Regions from separate parts of the Polaromonas sp. P4_F6 genome, predicted to be linked through region 1. Evidence: predicted binding sites of a transcription regulator. Region 1 holds the regulator's gene; each other region holds the start of a gene.

The links. The regulator sigma-54, encoded in region 1, starts transcription at its own class of promoters, with help from an activator protein. The targets are predictions, from matches to a motif close to TGGCANGNAANCTGCTTT.
Region 2: a site for sigma-54 is predicted at 928-945, ahead of glnK (P-II family nitrogen regulator). Genes of this name have one in related genera too.
Region 3: a site for sigma-54 is predicted at 1,527-1,544, ahead of AC1DUN_RS14470 (formate/nitrite transporter family protein). Genes of this name have one in related genera too.

Annotation. Positions count from the first base shown of each region.
Region 1 covers NZ_JBFUJQ010000009.1:67,273-70,506, forward strand. Annotated here, with positions in the region: gene lptB (LPS export ABC transporter ATP-binding protein) at 1-477, shown strand, start outside; gene AC1DUN_RS19295 (RNA polymerase factor sigma-54) at 665-2,203, shown strand; gene AC1DUN_RS19300 (THUMP domain-containing class I SAM-dependent RNA methyltransferase) at 2,344-3,234, shown strand, end outside.
Region 2 covers NZ_JBFUJQ010000003.1:239,705-242,938, reverse strand. Annotated here, with positions in the region: gene AC1DUN_RS10605 (YifB family Mg chelatase-like AAA ATPase) at 1-789, opposite strand, end outside; gene glnK (P-II family nitrogen regulator) at 1,101-1,439, shown strand; gene AC1DUN_RS10595 (ammonium transporter) at 1,471-3,024, shown strand; gene AC1DUN_RS10590 (SMP-30/gluconolactonase/LRE family protein) at 3,181-3,234, shown strand, end outside.
Region 3 covers NZ_JBFUJQ010000005.1:204,804-208,037, reverse strand. Annotated here, with positions in the region: gene AC1DUN_RS14480 (SDR family oxidoreductase) at 150-905, shown strand; gene AC1DUN_RS14475 (cupin domain-containing protein) at 1,014-1,418, shown strand; gene AC1DUN_RS14470 (formate/nitrite transporter family protein) at 1,730-2,542, shown strand; gene AC1DUN_RS14465 (bifunctional protein-serine/threonine kinase/phosphatase) at 2,606-3,234, shown strand, end outside.

The DNA.
Region 1 (3,234 bases):
ATTTTCCGCAAGCTCACGGTGGAAGAAAACGTGCGCGCCGTGCTTGAACTGCAGCTGGACGCGAACGGCAAGCCGCTGGGCCGCGCCGACATCGAGTCGCGGCTCGATGCCCTGCTGCAGGACCTGCGGGTGGACCATTTGCGCCATTCGCCGGCGCCGGCGCTGTCGGGCGGTGAACGCCGCCGCGTCGAGATCGCCCGCGCCCTGGCGACCCAGCCGCGCTTCATCCTGCTTGACGAACCCTTCGCCGGCATAGACCCGATCGCCGTGATCGAGATCCAGCGCATCATCGGCTTCCTGAAGTCGCGCGGCATCGGCGTGCTGATCACCGACCACAATGTGCGCGAAACGCTGGGCATCTGCGACCACGCCTACATCATCAGCGACGGGCATGTCCTGGCCCAGGGCACGCCGTCCGAGATCGTGAACAACGCCGATGTGCGCCGCGTGTACTTGGGCGAGCACTTCAAGATGTAGAGATGGTTTCCCCCTTGTTGTTCATCGCGCTTAACGTGCGGGCTTCCGAGAGTGCCGTCGCCACATTGACACGCCTGCCATCGTCTTTCAAGCGGGGGCCGTGGAACTGGCTTTGCCAGGCCACAGGCGCCGCCCCCTGTAGGGGGGAGGGTGCTACACGAAGTGAGCATCCAACGGGGGGGAGTCCTTGAAACAAGGTCTCTCGCTACGCGTCTCGCAGCATCTTGCGCTGACGCCCCAGCTGCAGCAGTCGATACGCCTGCTGCAGCTGTCCACGCTCGAGCTGAGCCAGGAAGTCGAGCAGATGCTCGACGAAAACCCGTTTCTCGAGGTGTCGGACGAAACCGCGGCGCGCGAGGAGTTCGGCCTGGAGCATGTCAACACGCCGGTCAGCCAGGACAGCCGCGAGTTTGAATCCGCCGCCGATGCAACGGCCGGCGGCGGCGCGGAAGACGCGGGCCTTTCAGCGGCCGGCGAAGCCGAGGTCAGCGCGGAACCCAAGCTCGAGGAAAGCTGGGAAGGCGACGGCACGGTGGAGACCACGCCCGATGACAGCGAATGGGGCAGCGATGCGCCTGCGCGCAAGAACAACAACGAGGAAAGCGAGGCCGAGGCCTCGGACCTCACGGGCGGCCATGAGTCGCTGCAAGACCACCTGCACCGCCAGTCGCTGGGCCTGCGCCTCTCAGAGGAAGACCGCGCGGCCCTGCATTTCCTGATCGAGTCGCTCAACGACGACGGTTACCTCGAGGACAGCCTGGCCTCGCTCGCGGCCGGCCTGGCCGGCGGCGACCTGGAACAGGCCGAGGACCTCGAGCAGCGTTTTGCCATGGCGCTCAAGCTGCTGCAGCACATGGAGCCGGCCGGCGTGGGCGCGCGCAACCTGGCCGAATGCCTGGGCCTGCAGCTGCTCGACTGCAAGGACTGCGAGGAGACCCGCGCCGCCATCGCCGTGTGCAAGCACCCCATGGAGCTGCTGGCCAAGCGCGACGTCAAGCGCCTGTCCTACCTGTGCGGATTCACCGAGGCGGCCATCAAGGGCGCGATCGCCGTGATAGGCCGGCTCGACCCCAAACCCGGGCGCCGCTTCGTGAACGTGGAGCGCAACCTGATCGTGCCCGACGTCATCGTCGTGAAGTCGGGCCGGGGCTTCAAGGTCACGCTCAACGGCGACGTGATGCCGCGCCTGCGCGTGCACGACATCTACGCCAACGCCCTCAAGCAGCACAAGGGCCAGGACGGCCAGGCGCTGCAGCAGCGCCTGCAGGAGGCGCGCTGGTTCATCAAGAACATCCAGCAGCGCTTTGACACCATACTGCGCGTGAGCAGCGCCATCGTCGAGCGGCAAAAGAGTTTCTTCACGCACGGCGAGCTCGCGATGCGCCCGCTGGTGCTGCGCGAAATCGCCGACGAACTGGGCCTGCACGAATCCACGATTTCACGCGTGACCACCGCCAAGTACATGGGCACGCCCTTCGGCACCTTTGAACTGAAGTATTTCTTCGGCTCCGCGCTGGGCACCGAAACCGGCGGCAACGCCTCAAGCACGGCGGTGCGCGCGCTGATCAAGCAGTTCGTCTCCTCCGAGAGCGCGAAAAAACCTCTCAGCGACAACCAGATTTCCGAAATGCTCAAGGAGCAGGGCATTGAATGCGCGCGCCGCACCGTGGCCAAGTACCGCGAGGCCTTGCGCATCGCCCCCGCCAACCTACGCAAGTCCCTATAAATCCGATTCTCGGGCGCATGGCGGCGTTGCGCGGTGCTCGGAATCCTCATGCACCGAAGTGCATTCCGGTTCCTGCGCTCCGTGCGCCTTGCCCTGCATCCCGATAATCGAATTTCTAGCAGTCCCTTGAAGAGTCCGACATGAACCAACTTCAGTTATTTTTACCCTGCGCCGCGGGCGTCGAGGCCCTGCTGGCCGCCGAGGTGCAGCGCATCACCGGCATCCAGGGCAAGGCCTGGCGCGCCGGTGTGCAATTGCAGGCCTCCTGGCGCGACGCGCTGCAGCTCAACCTGCACAGCCGCCTGGCGCAGCGCGTGCTGATCGAGCTGCAGCACAACCAGTACCGCGGCGAGCAAGACCTCTACAACGCCGCCGCCAACGTGGCCTGGGAGATCTGGTTCACGCCCAAACAGACCTTCAAGGTCGAGATCACCGCCCAGCACAGCCCGCTGACCAGCCTGAACTTCGCGGCGCTGAAGATCAAGGACGCGATCGCCGACCGTTTTCGCGCCAAGTTCGACGACGTGCGGCCCAGCGTCGACACGCGCTGGCCCGACGTGCGTGTCTACGTGCACCTGACGACGGACACTGTCACGATTTACATCGACACCTCGGGCGAGCCTCTCTTCAAGCGCGGCTGGCGCGAGGACAAGGGCGACGCGCCGCTGAAGGAAACCCTGGCCGCCGCGATGATTGCCGCCAGCGGCTGGGACCAGCTGTGCAAAACCGGCGTGCCGCTCTACGACCCCTGCTGCGGTTCGGGCACCATCGCCATCGAGGCGGCGCAGATCGCCTGCAACATCGCGCCCGGCATCAACCGGCGCTTTGCTTTCCAGAAGTATCTGCCCTTCCAGGGCCATGTGTGGGACGGCCTGCTGGACCAGGCCGAAGCCGCCATCACGGAGCCCACGGCGCCGGTGTTCGGCAGCGACGTGTCCTTTCGCATGGTCGACTTCGCCGAGCGCAATGCCGAACGTGCCGGCGTGGCCAATGCGGTGGAGTTCCGCGGCGGCGACGCGCTGCAGCGCATG
Region 2 (3,234 bases), on a different contig from region 1:
GGCGCTTTCCAGCGCTTCTTCGGTGCTCATGGCCGGCAGCAGGCCGGCAAAACGCTGCGCCAGCATGGACTTGCCGGAGCCGGGCGCGCCCATCATGAGCACGCTATGGCCGCCGGCGGCCGCGATTTCCAGCGCGCGACGGGCGGCGGCCTGGCCTTTCACGTCGGCCAGGTCCGGGTAGGCCGACTGCGGCGGCGGCGGTGCCGGCTTCACCCGCGACCAGCCGTCCAGCGCCTCCACGGGGGCATCCCCCGGCAAAAACTGCCTGACCACGTCGAGTAAATGCAGCGCCCGGAAGATTTCCGCACCGGGCACCAGGGCCGCTTCCTGGGCGCTGGCGTCCGGCAGCACCAATTTGGGCAGTTTTCCGGCGCCAGCAGCGTCGCGCCCGGGGCGGGCCAGCGCCAGGCTCATGGCCAGCGCGCCGCGCACAGGCCGCAGGTCGCCACCCAGGGACAGCTCGCCCGCGAACTCATAGCCTTCCAGCTTGCGGGCATCGACCTGGCCGCTGGCCGCCAGGATGCCCAGGGCAATCGGCAGGTCGAAGCGGCCGGAATCCTTGGGCAGGTCGGCCGGCGCGAGGTTGACGGTGATCCGCTTATTGGCGGGAAACTCCAGGCCGGTGTTCTGGATGGCGGAGCGCACGCGTTCGCGGGCCTCCTTGACCTCGGTTTCGGCCAGGCCGACCAGCGTGAAGCTGGGCAGGCCGTTGGCCAGGTGGACCTCGACGCGGACGGGCCGCGCTTCCAGCCCCAGCAAGGCGCGGCTGTGCACTAAAGACAGGCTCATGAACTAACTCCCTGGTGATGCTCCAAAGTTGTGCGTGATGAACGCCCCAATCTGGTGCTTATCGTGTTTTTTTGGATTCCCATGTTCAACGTGGCAAGCGCGAAGCGGGTGGACTGCGCCCGGTCAAGGGGCTTGCTTTGGCACGGTACGTGCTACGAAGACTTCGTGGAATCCGGGAATAGGACCCTTTCCGCAACCGTCGAAATCCCTGAATCAGAGCGCCTGACCTTTACGCTCAGAAAAACCGTAAAGCAGCTGGAGTGGCGCACCGAGGGGCCGCTTCTTTATTCATCCTTGGAGGAAACCTGAACATGAAACTCGTAACGGCCATCATCAAACCGTTCAAGCTGGACGAAGTGCGGGAAGCGCTGTCCGGTATTGGCGTGCAAGGCATCACGGTCACTGAAGTCAAGGGCTTCGGCCGCCAGAAAGGCCACACCGAGCTGTACCGCGGTGCGGAATATGTCGTCGACTTCCTGCCCAAGGTCAAGATCGAGGCGGCTGTCTCCGACGACCTGGTGGACCGCGTGATCGAAGCGGTCGAAGGCGCGGCCCGCACCGGCAAGATCGGCGACGGCAAGGTCTTTGTCTACAACCTCGAGCAGGTCGTGCGCATCCGTACCGGTGAAACCGGCAAGGAAGCGCTGTAAGGCTCAATCCACACAAAAAGAGAACATCGACATGAAAAAAATACTTGCTTCCCTTGTATTGGGACTGAGCCTGATGACAACAGGCGCCGTCATGGCGCAAGCCCCGGCCGCCGCGCCCGCCGCTTCCGCAGCCGAAGCCAAACCGGCTGAAGCGGCCGCTTCAGCCGCCGCGCCCGCAGCCTCGGCTGCTGCCGCCCCGGCCGCCGCCGCTTCCGCACCTGCAGCCGCCGCGTCGGCAGCCCCCGCACCGGTTCCCAACAAGGGTGACACCGCCTGGATGATGGTCTCCACGCTGCTGGTCATCATGATGACCGTGCCCGGCCTGGCGCTGTTCTACGGCGGCCTGGTCCGCAGCAAGAACATGCTGTCCGTGTTGATGCAGGTCATGGTCACCTTCTCGATGATCGTCGTGCTGTGGTTCATCTACGGCTACAGCCTGGCGTTTACCGAGGGCAATGCCTTCTTCGGCGGTTTCGACCGGCTCTTCATGAAGGGCATCTGGGACAACGTCGCGGGCACCTTCGCCAACGGCGCGACCTTCAGCAAGGGTGTCGTGATCCCCGAGATCGTGTTCGCCGCCTTCCAGGCCACCTTCGCCGGCATCACCTGCGCGCTGATCGTCGGCGCCTTCGCCGAACGCATCAAGTTCTCCGCCGTGCTGCTGTTCATGGCCATCTGGTTCACCTTCAGCTATGCGCCTATCGCCCACATGGTCTGGTTCTGGATGGGCCCTGACGCCTACACCGGCAAGGAAGTGGTCGACGCGATGAACGGCAAGGGCGGCTACATCTGGCAGATGGGCGCCCTGGACTTCGCGGGCGGCACCGTGGTGCACATCAACGCCGCCGTCGCCGGCCTGGTCGGCGCCTTCTGCATCGGCAAGCGCATCGGCTACGGCAAGGAAGCCATGGCACCTCACAGCCTGACCCTGACCATGGTCGGCTCCGCACTGCTGTGGGTGGGCTGGTTCGGCTTCAACGCCGGCTCCGCCCTGGAAGCGAACGGTTTCGCCGCCCTGGCCTTTATCAACACACTGGGCGCCACCGCTGCCGCCGTGCTGGCATGGTGCGTCGGTGAAGCACTGATGCGCGGCAAGGCTTCGATGCTGGGTGCAGCCTCCGGCGCCGTCGCCGGCCTGGTGGCCATCACCCCCGCAGCCGGCAACGTCGGCATCGGCGGCGGCCTGGTCATCGGCCTGGTTGCCGGCTTCGCCTGCCTCTGGGGTGTGAACGGCCTGAAGAAACTGCTGGGTGCCGACGACTCGCTGGACGTGTTCGGCGTGCACGGCGTGGGCGGTATCCTGGGCGCATTGCTCACCGGCGTCTTCAACTCGCCTGCACTGGGTGGCCCAAGCTTCGTGGGTGACTGGGTGACCGCCACGGCCGTCACGCCCGACGCCTACACCATCGCCGGCCAGCTCTGGATCCAGGCCAAGGCCGTGCTGATCACCATCGTCTGGTCCGGCGTGGTCTCCTTCATCGCCTACAAGGTGGTGGACCTGACCATAGGCCTGCGTGTCAGCGAAGAAGACGAGCGCGAAGGCCTGGACATCACGTCCCACGGCGAAACTGCTTACAACCGCTGATACATCGGACGGGCTGCCCCGCAGGCGGCCCAGTCCTGCCAGATATTTACTGAGAGTCTCCTTTGGATGTTCAGCCCGCCGGTGCAAACCGGTGGGCTGTTTTTTTTGGGGGGGCGTTACAGTGGCGGCTGTCCACACACAAACAAAGGTAGCGTGATGACCTGGCAAACCCTTGCTGCACCGCCCAGCGGACTCGGCGAATCGCCGTTC
Region 3 (3,234 bases), on a different contig from region 1:
ACGGGGGAAGGAGCAAGAGGCAGAAGGCAGGAGTGAGGGGGCAGGGCGCAGGCGTCACAAACCGGCAGCGTCAATCGTCATAGAGGCAGGTGGTACTCAATTTCGAGCCACTCAACCTCCACCCTCACTCTGGACCAGAAAGCACACCCATGAAAATCGTCGTCATCGGAGGCTCAGGCCTCATCGGATCCAAACTCGTCAACATCCTTCGCCAGCGCGGCCACGAGGCCATCGCGGCATCGCCGGCGTCCGGCGTCAACACCCTCACAGGCCAGGGGCTGGCCGAGGTCCTCGCGGGCGCCCATGTGGTGGTCGATGTGGCCAATTCGCCTTCATTTGAAGACAAGGCCGTGCTGGAATTTTTCCAGACCTCGGGCCGCAACCTGCTGGCGGCCGAAGCGGCTGCCGGTGTTTTGCACCACATCGCACTCTCCGTCGTCGGCACCGACAAACTGGTGGAAAGCGGTTATTTCCGCGGCAAGATCGCCCAGGAAAAACTGATCCGGGCCGCCAGCGTGCCCTACACCATCGTCCACTCCACCCAGTTCATGGAATTCCTGGGCGGCATCGCCCAGTCGGGCACCGAGGGGCAGACGGTGCGGCTGTCGCCGGCCTTTGTGCAACCCATTGCGTCGGACGACGTGGCCGTCGCGATGGCCGACTTCACGCTGGGCGCGCCGGCCAACGGCACGGTCGAGATCGCCGGCCCGGAAAAGGTTCGCCTTTCGGACCTCGTCCAGCGTTTCCTCACGGCAAGCAATGACCCGCGCAAGGTTGTCGCCGATCCGCAGGCACGCTACTTTGGCGCCGCGCTCAAGGACGACACCCTGGTGCCGGCCGGCAAGGCGCGTTTGGGTGGCATCCGGTTTGAAGAGTGGTTCAGCAAGTCGCAGGCTCGCACCTGAACAGCGAGAGGGCAGGGCGCCGGTGTCACAAACCGGCGCCGCCAATCGTCATAGAGGCAGGTGCACCTCAATCCCGAGCCACCTCCGCAACCCTATGAAGAAGCCATCATGAACAAGACCTGTGTTTCCCTGTTTCTCGCCAGCGCCGCCTTGCTTGCCCAACCCGCCATGGCCGCCGGCCCCGAGGGCGTGACCGTCAAGCCGGTCATGGCCAAGGACCTGTCCGATCTTCCCGGCAAGGAAGGCCTGATGATTACGGTGGACTACGCCCCCGGCGCCGCCGACCCGGTGCATCGCCATCACGCGCATGCCTTTGTCTATGTGCTCGAGGGCGCCATCGTGATGCAGGTCAAGGGCGGCAAGGAGGTCACCTTGACAGCCGGCCAGAGCTTTTATGAAGGCCCCAAGGACATTCATACCGTGGGCCGCAACGCCAGCGCCACCCAGCCCGCGAAGTTCCTGGTGCTGCTGCTCAAGAAGAAAAAAGCCGAGGTGCTGGAGCTGGTGAAGTAGGCACCAAAATGTTGAGCCGCCACGGCCCGGCGCACGCATTTGGGGCAATGAACCCTGCTTGCCGGCGCATGCGGGGGCAAAACAGCCGGTTTCAGGCCACATTCCCAACGGCACAGTAGTTGCTTTGAGTGATCCGCCCGGCTAATGACGGCCGGGCAAGGCGCGGCCTATACCTATGTAGGGGCCGTTGCCCGGCGGATCAATGGATAACGACGTCCACTTCCAGCCTCCCATTTTTGGGGGCGCCTGGGGGTGGATTTTTTTTGGCCTTTTCTTTTTTAAGGCCGATAACCCAAAAACTCGAGGAACGTATGGCTTATCTAGTGCCTTCGGAATTTGTGACCAAGATGGTGGACGCGGGGGAGTCCAAGATATTCATGTCCACCCGCGACACCGTTATCCGGGCCTATATGGCCGGCGCCATCCTGGCCCTGGCGGCCTGGTTCGCCGTCACCATCAATGTGCAGACCGGCCAGCCCCTGCTGGGCGCCGTGCTGTTCCCGGTAGGTTTTGTCATGCTCTACCTGTTCGGCTTTGATTTGCTGACCGGCGTCTTCGTGCTGTGCCCGCTGGCGCTGATCGACAAGCGCCCGGGCGTCACCCTCAAGGGCGTGCTGCGCAACTGGGGCCTGGTCTTTACCGGCAACTTCCTGGGGGCGTTCACGGTGGCCGTGATGATGGCCATCTACGTCACCAATGGCTTCTCGACGGAGCCCAGCGCGGTTGGCAAGGCCATAGGCGTGGTGGGCGAGAACCGCACGCTGGGCTACCAGAAGTACGGCGCCAACGGCATGCTCACGCTCTTTGTGCGCGGCATGCTGTGCAACTGGATGGTGTCGGCCGGCGTGGTCGGCGCGATGATCTCCACCCAGGTCAGCGGCAAGGTGATCGCCATGTGGATGCCCATCATGCTGTTTTTCTACATGGTGTTCGAGCACTCCATCGTGAACATGTTTTTGTTCCCCTCGGGCTTGCTGCTGGGCGCGCACTTCACCATCATGGACTACCTGCTCTGGAACGAAATCCCCACGGTGCTGGGCAACCTGGTGGGCGGCCTGGCCTTTACCGGCTTGACGCTGTACGCCACGCACGTTAAAACCGGACCGGCTCGTAACTTCAAATAATCCGCTTCCACAACAAAAGCCCTCGCGCAGGCAAGTTGCGCGAGGGCTTTGTCGCCACCCCCTATGTCCTCTGAACTGAAGATCTCGGCAGGCCAGTATTCGGACAAGGGCCGCAAGGAAACCAACCAGGATTTCCACGGCATCTACGTGCCGCAGGAGCCGCAGCTCAGCGCCAAGGGCATCGCCATCGCGCTGGCCGACGGCATCAGCAGCAGCGCCGTCAGCGACGTCGCCAGCCAGTACGCCGTCACCGGTTTCCTGGAAGACTATTACTGCACCTCGGAAGCCTGGTCGGTCAAGACATCGGCCGAGCGCATCCTGAGCGCCACCAATTCCTGGCTGCATGCGCAGACGCAAAAAAGCCCTTACCGCTACGACAAGGACAAGGGCTATGTGTGCACCCTGAGCGCCATGGTCATCAAGTCGGCCACCGCGCATATTTTTCATGTGGGCGACTCGCGTATTTACCGCCTGCGCGGCAAGTCGCTGGAGCAGTTGACCCACGACCACCGCGTGTGGATTGCCCAGGGCCAGAGCTATTTGGGCCGCGCGCTGGGCTTCAAGCCCCAGCTGGAAATCGACTACCAGACCCAGCAGGTGGAGCAGGGCGACATCTTTTTGCTGGCCACCGACGGCGTGTACGAACACGTGACCGAGCACGACATGGCCGGCATCATCCACCGCCATGCCGA